4 regions of the Sporosarcina sp. FSL K6-1540 genome follow, and region 4 is predicted to be linked to each of the others. Evidence: riboswitches for the same ligand, from Rfam matches in the RefSeq annotation. Region 4 holds a riboswitch; each other region holds the start of a gene.
What was found. A riboswitch is a leader RNA that binds a small molecule or an ion and turns the genes downstream of it on or off. The one in region 4 is predicted to bind S-adenosylmethionine.
Positions count from the first base shown of each region.

Region 1: another riboswitch for S-adenosylmethionine. It lies ahead of MKY15_RS08000 (5-methyltetrahydropteroyltriglutamate--homocysteine S-methyltransferase); the one in region 4 lies ahead of MKY15_RS10320 (bifunctional homocysteine S-methyltransferase/methylenetetrahydrofolate reductase).
Region 2: another riboswitch for S-adenosylmethionine. It lies ahead of MKY15_RS06110 (O-acetylhomoserine aminocarboxypropyltransferase/cysteine synthase family protein); the one in region 4 lies ahead of MKY15_RS10320 (bifunctional homocysteine S-methyltransferase/methylenetetrahydrofolate reductase).
Region 3: another riboswitch for S-adenosylmethionine. It lies ahead of MKY15_RS12410 (methionine ABC transporter ATP-binding protein); the one in region 4 lies ahead of MKY15_RS10320 (bifunctional homocysteine S-methyltransferase/methylenetetrahydrofolate reductase).

Region 1 is NZ_CP152018.1:1,758,716-1,761,923, forward strand. It holds gene MKY15_RS07990 (hypothetical protein) at 1-54, opposite strand, end outside; gene MKY15_RS07995 (hypothetical protein) at 866-1,006, shown strand; SAM riboswitch class I at 1,722-1,835, shown strand; gene MKY15_RS08000 (5-methyltetrahydropteroyltriglutamate--homocysteine S-methyltransferase) at 1,947-3,059, shown strand; gene MKY15_RS08005 (immunoglobulin-like domain-containing protein) at 3,107-3,208, opposite strand, start outside.
Region 2 is NZ_CP152018.1:1,378,281-1,381,488, reverse strand. It holds gene MKY15_RS06120 (aspartate aminotransferase family protein) at 1-946, shown strand, start outside; gene MKY15_RS06115 (glycerol-3-phosphate acyltransferase) at 1,009-1,644, opposite strand; SAM riboswitch class I at 1,790-1,905, shown strand; gene MKY15_RS06110 (O-acetylhomoserine aminocarboxypropyltransferase/cysteine synthase family protein) at 2,031-3,208, shown strand, end outside.
Region 3 is NZ_CP152018.1:2,637,035-2,640,242, forward strand. It holds gene MKY15_RS12390 (arsenate reductase family protein) at 1-123, shown strand, start outside; gene gcvH (glycine cleavage system protein GcvH) at 199-582, shown strand; gene MKY15_RS12400 (toprim domain-containing protein) at 657-998, shown strand; gene MKY15_RS12405 (thioredoxin family protein) at 1,013-1,312, shown strand; SAM riboswitch class I at 1,367-1,472, shown strand; gene MKY15_RS12410 (methionine ABC transporter ATP-binding protein) at 1,686-2,711, shown strand; gene MKY15_RS12415 (methionine ABC transporter permease) at 2,704-3,208, shown strand, end outside.
Region 4 is NZ_CP152018.1:2,214,787-2,217,994, reverse strand. It holds gene MKY15_RS10320 (bifunctional homocysteine S-methyltransferase/methylenetetrahydrofolate reductase) at 1-1,528, opposite strand, end outside; SAM riboswitch class I at 1,688-1,796, opposite strand; gene MKY15_RS10315 (hypothetical protein) at 2,236-2,433, shown strand; gene MKY15_RS10310 (iron-siderophore ABC transporter substrate-binding protein) at 2,702-3,208, opposite strand, start outside.

The sequences.
Region 1 (3,208 bases), 460 kb from region 4:
ATTCCCTACGTAGAAATCGACCTTTTCAATCGAAAAATACGCACGGTCACCCACGAGAATAAAACGCTTGTCTTCGAGCTCTTTTCCAATTGGTCCATCATTTTTTAGCCTATCGTTTCAACGACTTTAAGAGGCATCACGGTTTCATTCGTAAAGCCCACGTGTAGTTTAATTCCTGCACGTTCACCGTGAAAAACCGCCCAGGGTAAGCATGTTTTCCCTACAGTAACTGTCGTTGAGTCAATGGATAGAAGCGTTTTTGACATCTTTAGCTTACGACGCGCAGCGCGGTTCAACTTACCCACGATGACTTCGAAGACACGCTTAATGATTGCTAATCAAGCTTCTTCAAATGCTTTGAAAGAGACGAATGATCGACGGACACTAGGCCGACACTGGCACCCAAATCCGCCGAGTACCTTAAGCTTTTCCACTCTTTTGCTGCCGTAGTGACGAGATAGGAGATGAGCACGGAAACCGTGCATTTACGGGCTGTTTCCACGTAATCAAATTCTTTTAAAATCGCTTGTAGTTCATCTTCTGAAAGAAAGTTTTAAATTAATGTTTGAAGAGTGATATTCTTATTCATGAGAGAAGCCTCTTTTCGTAAATGTTGGTGTGGTAACTTACATTTTACAAGAGGCACTCTCTTTTTGTATATATATTATTGGAATAACTTGGTTAATCAACACGCGTGATAAAAAGATATTCAATAGGAGATCTTTAAGTTTTTTCGTTACAGATTTTATCAACCTAGAATAAAATACGAATAATCACATTTGAGCCAATAGATTGACAATTAAAAAATAACCTAGTAATATACTAGTTGTATAAAAATTCTATTTAAGGAGGTTAATTCAATAAAATGAAAATTAAAATTAAAAAAGTAATATTTGCATCAGTTATAACTTTTGGACTAGTTGGGGCAACATTCGGTTCAGCCTCTAATGCGGAGGCATCAAGTTGTAGCAGTAAAAGTGCTCAAATTATTGTTTGTTGGGCTTAATTCACGTTAAATCAAAGTAGAAGCGGCTTTATAGTCTCTTCTTTTTTTGTTCCTTAATTTAATAATCTTCTATAATTAATATCTACCATCAAAAAATAAATACCAAGCAGTTCATCTAACCAAATGCGCAAACGAACGTTTAAATATTTGCGACGAGGCCCTCATAACCACCGTGGAAGAGTACATATTTTGTAAATAATCCGCCATTTTTATCCTTTGTGATATTTATGTCGTTTAGTATCGTATAGGTAAATGTTTTTATTAATCCCCGTCTAACCAAGGAATCGTTATACCCTACAGAATTCATTAATCGTTTGTGTACACTCACTCCCTCCTTTTTATTTACCATACAGCTATGTGTCAAAGATCGCCACGTCGCTGAATCGACTCATCTCTGTCGCGTCTTAAAGGGCGCCTTGCGCTTTTCTTGAATATAATTAGTAATCACATAATAATCTTGGCATATACATCTCAAAATTATATTTCTCTCGATAATGAACACCTTAGCGCAGGCACGGCGAAAGGCATCCCCAAAGAGCCAAGCGATCTAAAATCCACACCCCGAATTAAAACTCTCTCATTATTAGCGCCACAGCAGATTCAATGGGATTCTTTAATTCAACATATATAGTATAATCAAAATAATATATGTTTTTTGTATTGACATTCTATTCTGAAGTCTGTATTGTACTAGTTAACAACTAAATACGTAACTTTCTTATCCAGAGAGGTGTAGGGACTGGCCCGATGATACCTCAGCAACAGACTTTTAAAGTACTGTGCTAATTCCAGAAGCTTAAGTGTAATGCTTACAGCTTGGAGATGAGAAGAGCAAATAGCGAATTCGCAAAACCTCTTCTTGGAATTTAGAAGAGGTTTTTTATTTGTCTCTCACTTTCTAGAAACTAAAGTTACTAAAAAAAGAAAGAAGGAATATACCATGACAAATCAATCGACAACACTAACGAAAGCACCATTCAGAGCGGATCACGTTGGAAGTTTACTACGACCAGATAATTTGCATAAAGCACGCAAAGACTTCAAAGAAGGCATAGTTACTGCACAACAATTACGAGAAGTAGAAACACAGGAAATTAAACGGGTGGTTGATAAGCAAATCGAAGTTGGTTTGGAACTTGTAACAGATGGTGAATTTAGACGTACGTGGTGGCATTTAGACTTCTTGGAGCATTTGAACGGAATTGAAGGGTATGTGCCAGAGACTGGCTACGTATTTGATGGTATTGAAACAGAACGATATAACGTTCGAAACACAGGCAAGATTTCGTTTGACCCTAATCATCCATTCATTCAAGACTTTGTTGAGTTTAATGAAATCGTAGGCGGCCGTGCCGTTGCGAAACAAACGATTCCAAGTCCGAATCAGCTCTTTAATATCGGAATTCGTGATGAAACGATTTACCCTGACATTGAAGAATTTGCCAACGATGTTATTCAAGCATACAAAGATGCTTTGAAAGCATTTTACGAAGCTGGTGTACGCTACTTGCAGTTGGATGATGTCTATATTGCGGGGCTTTCTGCGCCGAATATCCCGTTTAACGACGGAGCCTATTCAAGAGAACAACTAATCGACTTGGCACTACGCGTCATTAATGGCGTTTTGGAAGACAAACCTGAAGATCTTTTCGTAACAACACACCTATGTCGTGGAAATTACCAATCGACGTGGGCGTTTGAGGGAAGCTACGCACTGATTGCACCCACACTTCTTGCAAAAGAAAAAGTGGATGGCTTCTTCCTTGAATATGATGACGAGCGTTCAGGAGACTTTAAACCGTTGGATCATGTGCCAAACGGCGGAGCGAAGGTTGTCCTTGGTGTTGTTACTTCGAAAAATGGAGAAGTGGAAGACAAGGATGCGGTCATTGCGCGTATTCAAGAAGCCGCACAATACGTGCCACTTGAACAACTATGCTTAAGTCCGCAATGCGGATTCGCTTCAACGCATCACGGCAATAAGCTAACAGAAGAGCAGCAATGGGAAAAGTTGAAATTCATTGTGGACGTGGCAAAGGAAGTTTGGGGTTAAACTGATAAACCGGAACAAGGCTCATATGCTTTGTTCCGGTTTATTTCTTATTCCACTGAAAATGGCACAGCAACGGATAATTCGTGCATGGGCTCGCCTGTTGAAATAAATGTTTTCACAAGACGGTATTCACCTGGAATCAGTGTCAC
Region 2 (3,208 bases), 840 kb from region 4:
ACGCTACAAATTCATTTCCCGCTATCGTGCGTATCATGGGAGCTCCATGGGGGCACTGGCAGCAACAGGGCAAGCACTGCGGAAATACAAGTATGAGGCACTTGCACCGGGGTTCTTGCACATCGCCCCTCCGGACAATTACCGCAGACCTGCGGGACAGTCAATTGAGGAGTACAACATACAACGTGCCCAAGAGTTTGAAGAGAAAATCATTTGGGAACAGAAGGAAACAATCGCTGGGATTATTATGGAACCGCTTATTACAGGAGGCGGTATACTCATCCCACATCCAATCTACTTGGAAAAGGTTCAGGAAATCTGTACACGCCACGGTGTACTGCTAATTGTTGATGAAGTCATTTGTGGATTCGGCAGAACTGGGAAAGACTTTGGTCATCAGCATTTTAAGTTGAAACCGGACATTATTACGATGGCAAAGGGACTAACGAGCGCTTACTTGCCACTTTCGGTTACGGCTATTCGAAAAGATATTTATGAAAAGTTCGATACAGGAGAAGATAACAGTCATTTCCGCCATGTTAATACATTTGGCGGGAATCCTGCGGCTTGTGCAGTCGCGTTGAAGAATCTTGAAATCATTGAGAGAGAAAATCTTGTTGAACGGTCGGCTGAGCTTGGCGAGCGCCTTCTAAAAGAGTTGGCTTGCTTATTGGATCATCCTTTTGTTGGCGATATTCGCGGGCTCGGATTCTTGTTAGGCATTGAACTTGTAGAGAACAAAGAAACGAAAGAACCTGCTGCAAACGCCCGTGTTGCGAAAATCATTGGCGAATGTAAGGCGAATGGACTTATTATTGGAAGGAACGGCGATACAGTTGCTGGCTATAACAATATTCTAGCGCTAAGCCCACCGCTGTCTTGTACCGATGAAGACGTGGACTTTATTATTGCGGTTATGAAGAAAGTGTTCAATGAAAATGCATGAGTTAGGATGAGATTTTTAATCTTGCTAAACCAAAAACGGAGAACCTCCAATTATAGGGGTCCTCAGTTTTTGGTTTTATTTTTTCTGAAGACCATTGAAACGCGCTTCTCGCTACGCTCTTTCATACGCTGAAAATTCTCGAGATGTTTCCAAATGGCGATTGCAAATAACAAAGTTGCTATTACGACTGGCCAGTATCCGTCTGCCAATACTGCCATCGCGATGAGCGTGACGTAGAGCATCAGCACACCAAACACGAGAAAGTCTGTTACTAGCGCTACGACGACAAATAATGCAAAACCAATGAGACCGATCTGCCAGTCGATTGCAAGCAGTACACCAATTATTGTCGCTGTTCCTTTTCCACCGTTAAAGTTCATATAAAATGGAAAGTTATGCCCAATAACGGCTGCGGCGGCTGTAAGAAATAAAAGTAAAGCCAAAAAGGCTTCTGAAAATCCTGCGTTTTCTGCGAAATAGTGCACAAGTAAGACAGCTCCTGCACCTTTACTGATATCGATTACTGCAACTAATGCGCCGAACTTCTTCCCGAGAACAATGGTCGCATTCGAGGCACCGGCATTTTTCACACCGGTTTCTTTCAAGTTAACGCCGGATATTTTCTGCGCAACAACTGATCCATGCAGGCAACCAACTGCATATCCCCATAAGAGCACGCCTACAATCCATAACCACATATCAAGTTCCTCCTAAAATAACGGTAGTCTAAGTGTAACATTCCACATAGACACAAGTTTCAGAAATATTATTCGGTAAACTATTGACAAAGTATTGAGATATCTACTATACTATGTCACAAGATGGAAAACTGAATATCACAAACTCTTATCAAGAGCGGCGGAGGGAATAGGCCCTGCGATGCCCGGCAACCAGCAAGTGACTAACTTGCAAAGGTGCTACTTCCTACAGATTCGTGCGAACGGTCTGAAAGATAAGGGGAGGAATAAGCGAAAGCGTAACCCTCTTCTTAAGCGAAGGGGGTTATTTTTCATTCCAAAAATACCCCTAACGTCTCCGCCCATTACAATCACATCCATCTAAAAAAACTCTGGAGGTAATGACGATGACAAAACTTCAACCCGAAACACTTCTTCTGCACGGTGGACAAAAACCGGATCCTGTAACAGGTTCACGCGCAGTTCCAATTCATAGAACCTCATCTTTTGTATTCCGTGATACAGAACATGCTCAAAAACTATTTGCACTACAAGAAGCAGGCAACATCTATACACGAATTACAAATCCAACTGTTGCAGTTTTTGAAGAGCGTATTGCGCTTCTTGAAGGTGGTACGGCGGCAGTTGCATTCTCCTCAGGTATGGCAGCTATCGCTTTCTCTATCTTGAACGTAGCTGGTGCTGGAGATGAAATTGTCGCAGCAAGCAACTTATATGGCGGTACTTATAATTTATTCGCCGCTACACTTCCGCGCTACGGTATTAATGTAAAGTTTGTCGATGCAACAGATCCTGAAAACTTCCGTGCAGCAATTACAGATAAAACAAAAGCAATATTCGCAGAAACAATCGGTAACCCGAGTCTTCATGTACTCGATATTGAAGCGGTTGCGGACATTGCGCATGAAAACGGACTACCGCTTCTTATTGATAGTACATTTGCTTCGCCATATGGTTCGAATCCTATCGAATTTGGTGCGGATGTTGTCATCCATTCCGCTACAAAATGGATTGGCGGACACGGTACCACGATCGGTGGAGTTGCTGTTGATGCGGGTACATTTGACTGGACGCAAGGGAGGTTTCCTGGCTTCACAGAGCCTGATGCGTCATATCATGGTCTCCGTTACGGAATTGATACAGCAGCGGCGGCATTTGCGACTAAACTACGCGTTCAACTATTGCGTGACTTCGGACCTTGCTTAGATCCAGATAGTGCATTTAATTTCCTCCAAGGACTTGAAACACTGCATTTGCGTGTGACAAGACATAATGAAAATGCCGTTAAAGTAGCGGAGTTCTTGAAAAAACATCCATCTGTCGAATGGGTAACATATACAGGCAACGAAGATCACCCATCTTATGACCTTGCGAAAAAGTACTTGAAAAACGGCTTCGGTTCCATTATTGTATTTGGTATTAAAGGTGGACGGGATGCAGGCCGGAACGTGATTGATAACGTCAAAATCTGGTCGCATGTTGCGAATGTTGGGGATGCAAAATCACTAATTATCCATCCAGCTTCAACGACGCATCAGCAGCTTGGGCCTGAGGACTTAAAAAA
Region 3 (3,208 bases), 420 kb from region 4:
GAAGAGAAAATTAGCTTGCTGTCATCTGACGGTATGTTGATTAAGAGACCAATTGTCTTCGGTGATGGTAAGGTGACTGTCGGATTCAAGGAAGAAGAGTTCGACAAAGTATGGACTAACTGATTTCCTATCTTGTCTTTATTCGAGAAATATGACAGAATTGAAGAGAATGAAACTATTTATTTGGAGGGATACGGAATGAGCACACCAAAAGATCTGCGTTATTCTGAAGAGCATGAATGGGTAAAAGACGAAGGTGGTAACTACCGCATCGGTATTACTCACTTTGCACAATCTGAACTAGGCGATATCGTATTCGTTGAACTTCCATCTGTCGGAGATGACATCAAAGCGGACGAGCCTTTCGGAAGCGTTGAATCTGTTAAGACAGTATCAGAACTTTATGCACCAATCAGCGGAAAAGTAATTGAAGTGAATGAAGGACTTGAAGACAGCCCTGAATTTGTCAATGAATCACCGTATGAAAATGCATGGATGATCGTTGTTGAACCTTCAAATGTTTCTGAACTGGATGAACTTATGTCAGCTGAAGCGTATGAAAAAATGACTGTCGGAGAATAACTAAGACAAGGCGCCGGTACTTTTTCGGCGTTTTTTGCATCTTTATATAAAAAAGAGCGAAGGAGGGGCCTCTTGTGTCGGATGAAAGAGTAATTATCGTCGAGGGCGGTTCGGATAAGAAACGTTTGGCACGAATACTTGTTGAGCCTGTCGAAATTATTTGTACGAACGGCACAGTAAGTCCTTATCGGCTTGAAGAATTGCTTGCACCTTACGAAGAACATGAACTATTTGTCTTCGTTGATGCGGATGAAGATGGAGAAAAGACCCGTGTTTTATTCAAAAGAGAGTTCCCGGCAGCAATCCATTTGTACACAGAAAAGGTTTATCGGGAAGTGGAGACGACCCCATACAAAGTGTTGGCTACAATACTACAAGGTGCGGATTTTAAAATCAGACCGGAATTTCTAATTTAAAGGATGTAGAATTAATGGAAACTTGGACACGCGAACAATGGGAGATGGCTTTGAAAGAGTCTTCAGTGGCAGCGTTTTATTTATATACACCAATGTGTGGAACTTGTGCAGTCGCATCTAAAATGATGGAAGTTATTACCGTCATGAGACCGGGAATACCAATCGGGAAAGCAGATTTGAATTACGTACAAAATATTGCAATTGACTATGAAATCGAAAGCGTTCCTTGCCTTCTTATACAAAAGGATGGCGTTTTAACCCATAAAATTTATGCATTTCAATCAGTACCGTATCTACTTGAAGAAATAGATTGACAATAGATATGGAACTTTGATATACTTCGTCTTAACATTCAATTGAATAGGTCACTCTTATTAAGAGAGGTGGAGGGATAGTGCCCTGCGAAGCCCGGCAACCGTCACGTAAGTGAAATGGTGCCAAGTCACACAAAGCATACGCTTTGAAAGATGAGAGATTGGACAACGTTTATTTTCGATAACGTCAAGCCTTTCTGCCCGTCTGCAGGAAGGCTTTTTTGTATTGAAAAGCGGAAGGCGCCGCTCAGCCCCGACAGGCACAAGGGGGGCGGTACCTAAGCCACCACAGCGAACTGCCTTGTGACCCGAGGGGGTGGCGCCTGAAGCTAGACAAAATTAGTAACAAAACAATTTTTCTGAGGTGAAAAAAATGATTTATTTAACGGATATAAATAAACGATACGGTGAAGGGCCAGGTAGTATTTCAGCAGTCGAAAATGTATCGCTTGAAATTACTGACGGTGAGATTTTTGGAGTCATCGGCTATAGTGGGGCAGGAAAAAGTACGTTGATTCGACTACTGAACGGTCTTGAAATGCCAACGTCAGGTAGCGTTAAAATAGGAAGTCTAGAAATATCAGCAATTAAAGGGAAAGAGCTAAGGGAAGCACGAAAAAAAGTGAGTATGATTTTCCAACACTTTAACTTACTGTGGTCTAGAACAGTGAAGGAGAATATCGCTTTCCCTCTTGAAATCGCGGGTGTACGAAAAGCCGAGCGTGATAAGAAAGTGGCGGAACTGATTGAATTAGTTGGTTTGGCTGGTCGTGAAAATGCATATCCATCCGAATTGTCTGGAGGTCAGAAACAGCGCGTAGGGATTGCTCGTGCGCTTGCAAACGACCCTGAAGTCCTTCTTTGTGACGAAGCGACTTCAGCCCTTGATCCAGAAACAACGGATTCAATACTAGACCTTCTAACAGGAATTAATGAACGACTCGGACTGACAATTGTGCTTATCACACATGAAATGCACGTTATCCGGAAAATTTGCCACAGAGTTGCAGTTATGGAGGCAGGGAAAGTTGTTGAGTTGGGAGATGTCCTGGATGTGTTCCAATCACCGAAGGAACCGATCACAAAGCGGTTTGTCTCTCAAGTGACGGAACCCGTGGAGGCGAAGCAGGCAATGGCGCATATTAAGGAAGAATTTCCTGCCGGCACGCTTATCAAGCTTGTATTTGTAGGGGAGCGGACAGAACAACCTGTGCTCGCAAGTCTTATTCGGAAATTCACTGTCGATGTGAATATCGTGCAGGGAAACATATCCCATACACATGGCGGGGCATACGGCACACTGATACTTCAGCTGCTTGGAGATTCCTCAATCATTGAGGAAGCAATTCAATACCTCAATGAAAATGATGTTCAGACGGAGGTGATCGGTAATGATTGAAAACCTTTTTCCGAATGTCGACTGGACTAAAATGTGGGAAGCAACAGTGGAAACACTCTATATGACTGCGGTTTCTACATTGTTCACTTTAGTTATTGGGTTAGGACTTGGAATTTTACTCTTCCTATCTAGTCCCGGTCAACTTTGGTCGAATAAGTTGGTCAATATTATATCAGGAGCATTCGTCAATATTTTTAGATCCATTCCGTTTATCATATTAATCATTTTACTTATTCCGTTTACGAAATTTCTTCTTGGTACAATCCGCGGACCGGATGCAGCGATGCCGGCACTTATTATTGGGGCGGCTCCGTTTTATGCAAGAATGGTGTTGATTGCATTACAGGAAATTGATAAAGGTGTAATTGAAGCTTCGAAGTCAATGGGAGCGAAAACGAGAACGATTATTTTTAAAGTTCTTATACCGGAATCGATGCCTGCACTTATTTCAGGAATTACTGTAACAGCGATTGCACTCGTCGGGTACACTGCTATGG
Region 4 (3,208 bases):
CGTATACTTCAATTATCTTCTCCGTGCTATAGATAGGCTGGGTAATAAAATAGTCGGCTCCCGCTTCTATTTTTTTCTCTAATCTCTCCACAGCACGATCTAAATGACGCACGTTCGGATTAAAGGCCGCTGCCACAGTAAAGGATGTTTTCTGTTGCAATGACTTTCCAGACTTTGAAATGCCCTCATTGAATTGCTTTATGAGTTGAATCAATTCAAAGGATGTCACATCGAAAACGGATGTTGCTCCGGGGAAATCACCAATTTTCGTAGGGTCCCCCGTAATCGCTAGCAATTCAGTAATACCCAGTGTGTGTAATCCCATGAGATGTGACTGTAATCCAATTAGATTGCGATCTCGGCATGTAATATGGACCAAAGGTGTTGCACCAATCTTTTGTTTAACAAGTGAAGCCATTGAAGCGTTGCAAATTCTTGGCGTCGCTAAGGAATTATCAGCCAGTGTAATGGCATCCACGCCTGCATCCTTTAACGCCTGAGCCCCCTCAAAGAACTTGCCCGTGTTTAAATGTTTGGGCGCATCAAGTTCAACAATTATCGAATGTCTTTTTCTCACTGTTTCAAGCAATGTTGGGGGTTGAGATTCCTTCAATTCAGACTCCACAACCTCTGTCTTTACCTCCTTCTTCTTAACAAGCTTTTCTTGAATTGGTTCCCGAATTGTAAGTCCTTTCACTAGGGCCCTAATATGTTCTGGCGTCGTCCCACAACATCCTCCTATTAAACTAACTCCTGCCTTCCGAAAACTCAGTGCGAACTTCTCGAAATATTCAGGCTCATTTTCGTAAAAAAGTTTCCCATCCTTATATCCTGGATAACTAGCATTCGGATACACCGAAAGTAAAGCACGCTTCATCAACGGCACAGTTTCTAGAGACTTCAGCATATGGTGAGGGCCAAGGCGACAGTTAATGCCTACTATATCTGCACCTAAATCCTCCAACTGCTGTAAGGCATCTATGAGCTCTATCCCATTTTGGAGCACCCCCGCCTCATGCATTGAAACATTCGTAATAATCGGGATATCTGTCTCCTCACGTGCAATTTTGAGCACGGTTGTTAATTCATCAAAATCGTAATAAGTTTCTAAAAGTAGGCCGTCCACTCCCTCAAGAAGTAAGCAATATAGTTGTTCCCTAAAACTGCGCTTGATTTCATCCTTTGTTCCAATGGATGTTCGAGATCCATGAATACCCCCGATAGTTCCAAGGACGAACGTATTTTTACCCGCTGCTTTTTTCGCAATTTGAACTGCGGCTTTATTTATCTTTTTTACACTGTCCTCTAACCCATGACGTGCTAACTTGATATAATTCGCACCATACGTATTAGTTTGAATAATATCCGCACCTGCCTCTATATAGGCTTGGTGGATGCGAAGCACTTGATCTGGATGTGTCAAGTTCAGCTCTTCAAAACAAAGATCCACACCGTGTGAATAAAGTAGAGTTCCCATTGCACCATCACCGATCAAAATTCGTTCTTTCATAGTATCTAGTAAATTCACGACTATCACTTGCTCCTTTCACTTTCCCAAAGTCCCGTTCCGGAAACTCTCTTCATCATTCTTCAAAATATGTTACTTAATGGGAAAATTAATTAAAATAAAAAGAGCCTCTTCCTATGTTGAATAAAGGAAGTAGACTCTAAATCTGAATAAGTCTTCTCCTCATCTACCAAGTCGTGTTATCAACTTGCTGGAATTAGCACCATGCCATAAAATGGCGGTTGCTGAGGTGTCATCGGGCCAGTCCCTATACCTCTCTAGATAAGAAAAACTATTAAATTGGATTTGCTTAGTTACGTTATTACAGACTTTACATCATTGTTGGAAAATTAGCAACACCTTTTTGGAAAGTAATTAATTTATTTCACAGATTCAGACTATTGCTTGTCACTTTAAACAACATAGTTGCTAAACAGCCTTTCGCCATCCTTCATTTAAATTCTTACGTCCCTCTTAGCTTAAATAGGTCAATCAAGGTACCAATAAGTCACTTCTGTCAATTGATCCTTTTCCAGAATTGATTGCGTAACCCGCCGCTCTTGCTCCCCCATCCTAAGTGAGCTAAATGCACATAATAATAATATTAATAATGAGTCCATTAACCACTGTCCCCTCTGTAACCCTGCATATAATAAACTATAAGAACAATAACGAACGAACCGTTTACTCAGTTGTTGTTCCCATCAAATTGAAGGGAGGTCATTGACTTGAAAACTTCCTTGGGCATCTGGATTGGTTGGTTAGCAATAATTTTAGCGGCTATAGGGTTCTTTTATGCTCCTTATTGGTTAGGTGGTGGCGCACTCGTTTTAGGCTTAGTCTGTTTAGCTTCTCCACAAAAAGCATTGGCATGGATTTCAATCCTGCTTGGAGCCATCGTATTATTAATCACGATGTTCCAGTAGCCGGATAATTAATGATACTTCAAGGTATGTTTGGGCTCCTACCATACATACCTTTTTTATTTAATTTGTATGCTTACGATTTACTAGTTAGTTTTTTTGCAGTTCGGCCACATCAGAACACCAAAACGTCGTTTGTGATAAAGTATCCTAAAGAAGACGCAGCTGAACAGTAAATTATGTATAAAAAAACAGCCCAGTGAAGCGAGTAAATATCGCATCATCGGGCTGTTTTCTGTTTTCATCTTTTTATTATTTCATTCCATTTAAATTACTTTTTCAAGAAATACTCCTCAATATCATCCAGCATTAAGTTCGCTGCTAATACACCACCAGCAGTGTTCCAAATGATGTCATTTACTTGTGAGACGTTTCCACTTTTCGCGACATTTAGATTTTTAAATAATGGATCCTCAATCCAGTCGTTTGTAAGCTTCGTTGCTTCGTTATCTCCAGTTTCATAAGTGAAGTAAAAGAGCACATCGCCATCCATAGCTGGAATACGTTCTTTCGTGAGGCCTTTTTCAGCAAAATCGTCCACATCTTGTCCATCTGCGCGCGCAAATCCAAGTTGATCTAGAATCACACCCGAGAAGGAATCTTTATGGTAAATGCGTACATCTCCCGCCATAAAGCGAACCATTGATATTTTTTTATTTGTTTGATCCCCTAATTCAGTCTTGATTGTTTCAACGCGATTATTGTATGCACCTAATACCTCGTTACCTTTTTCTTCTTGATTTACTGCTTTCGCATATAATTTAAAGTTTTCCTGCCA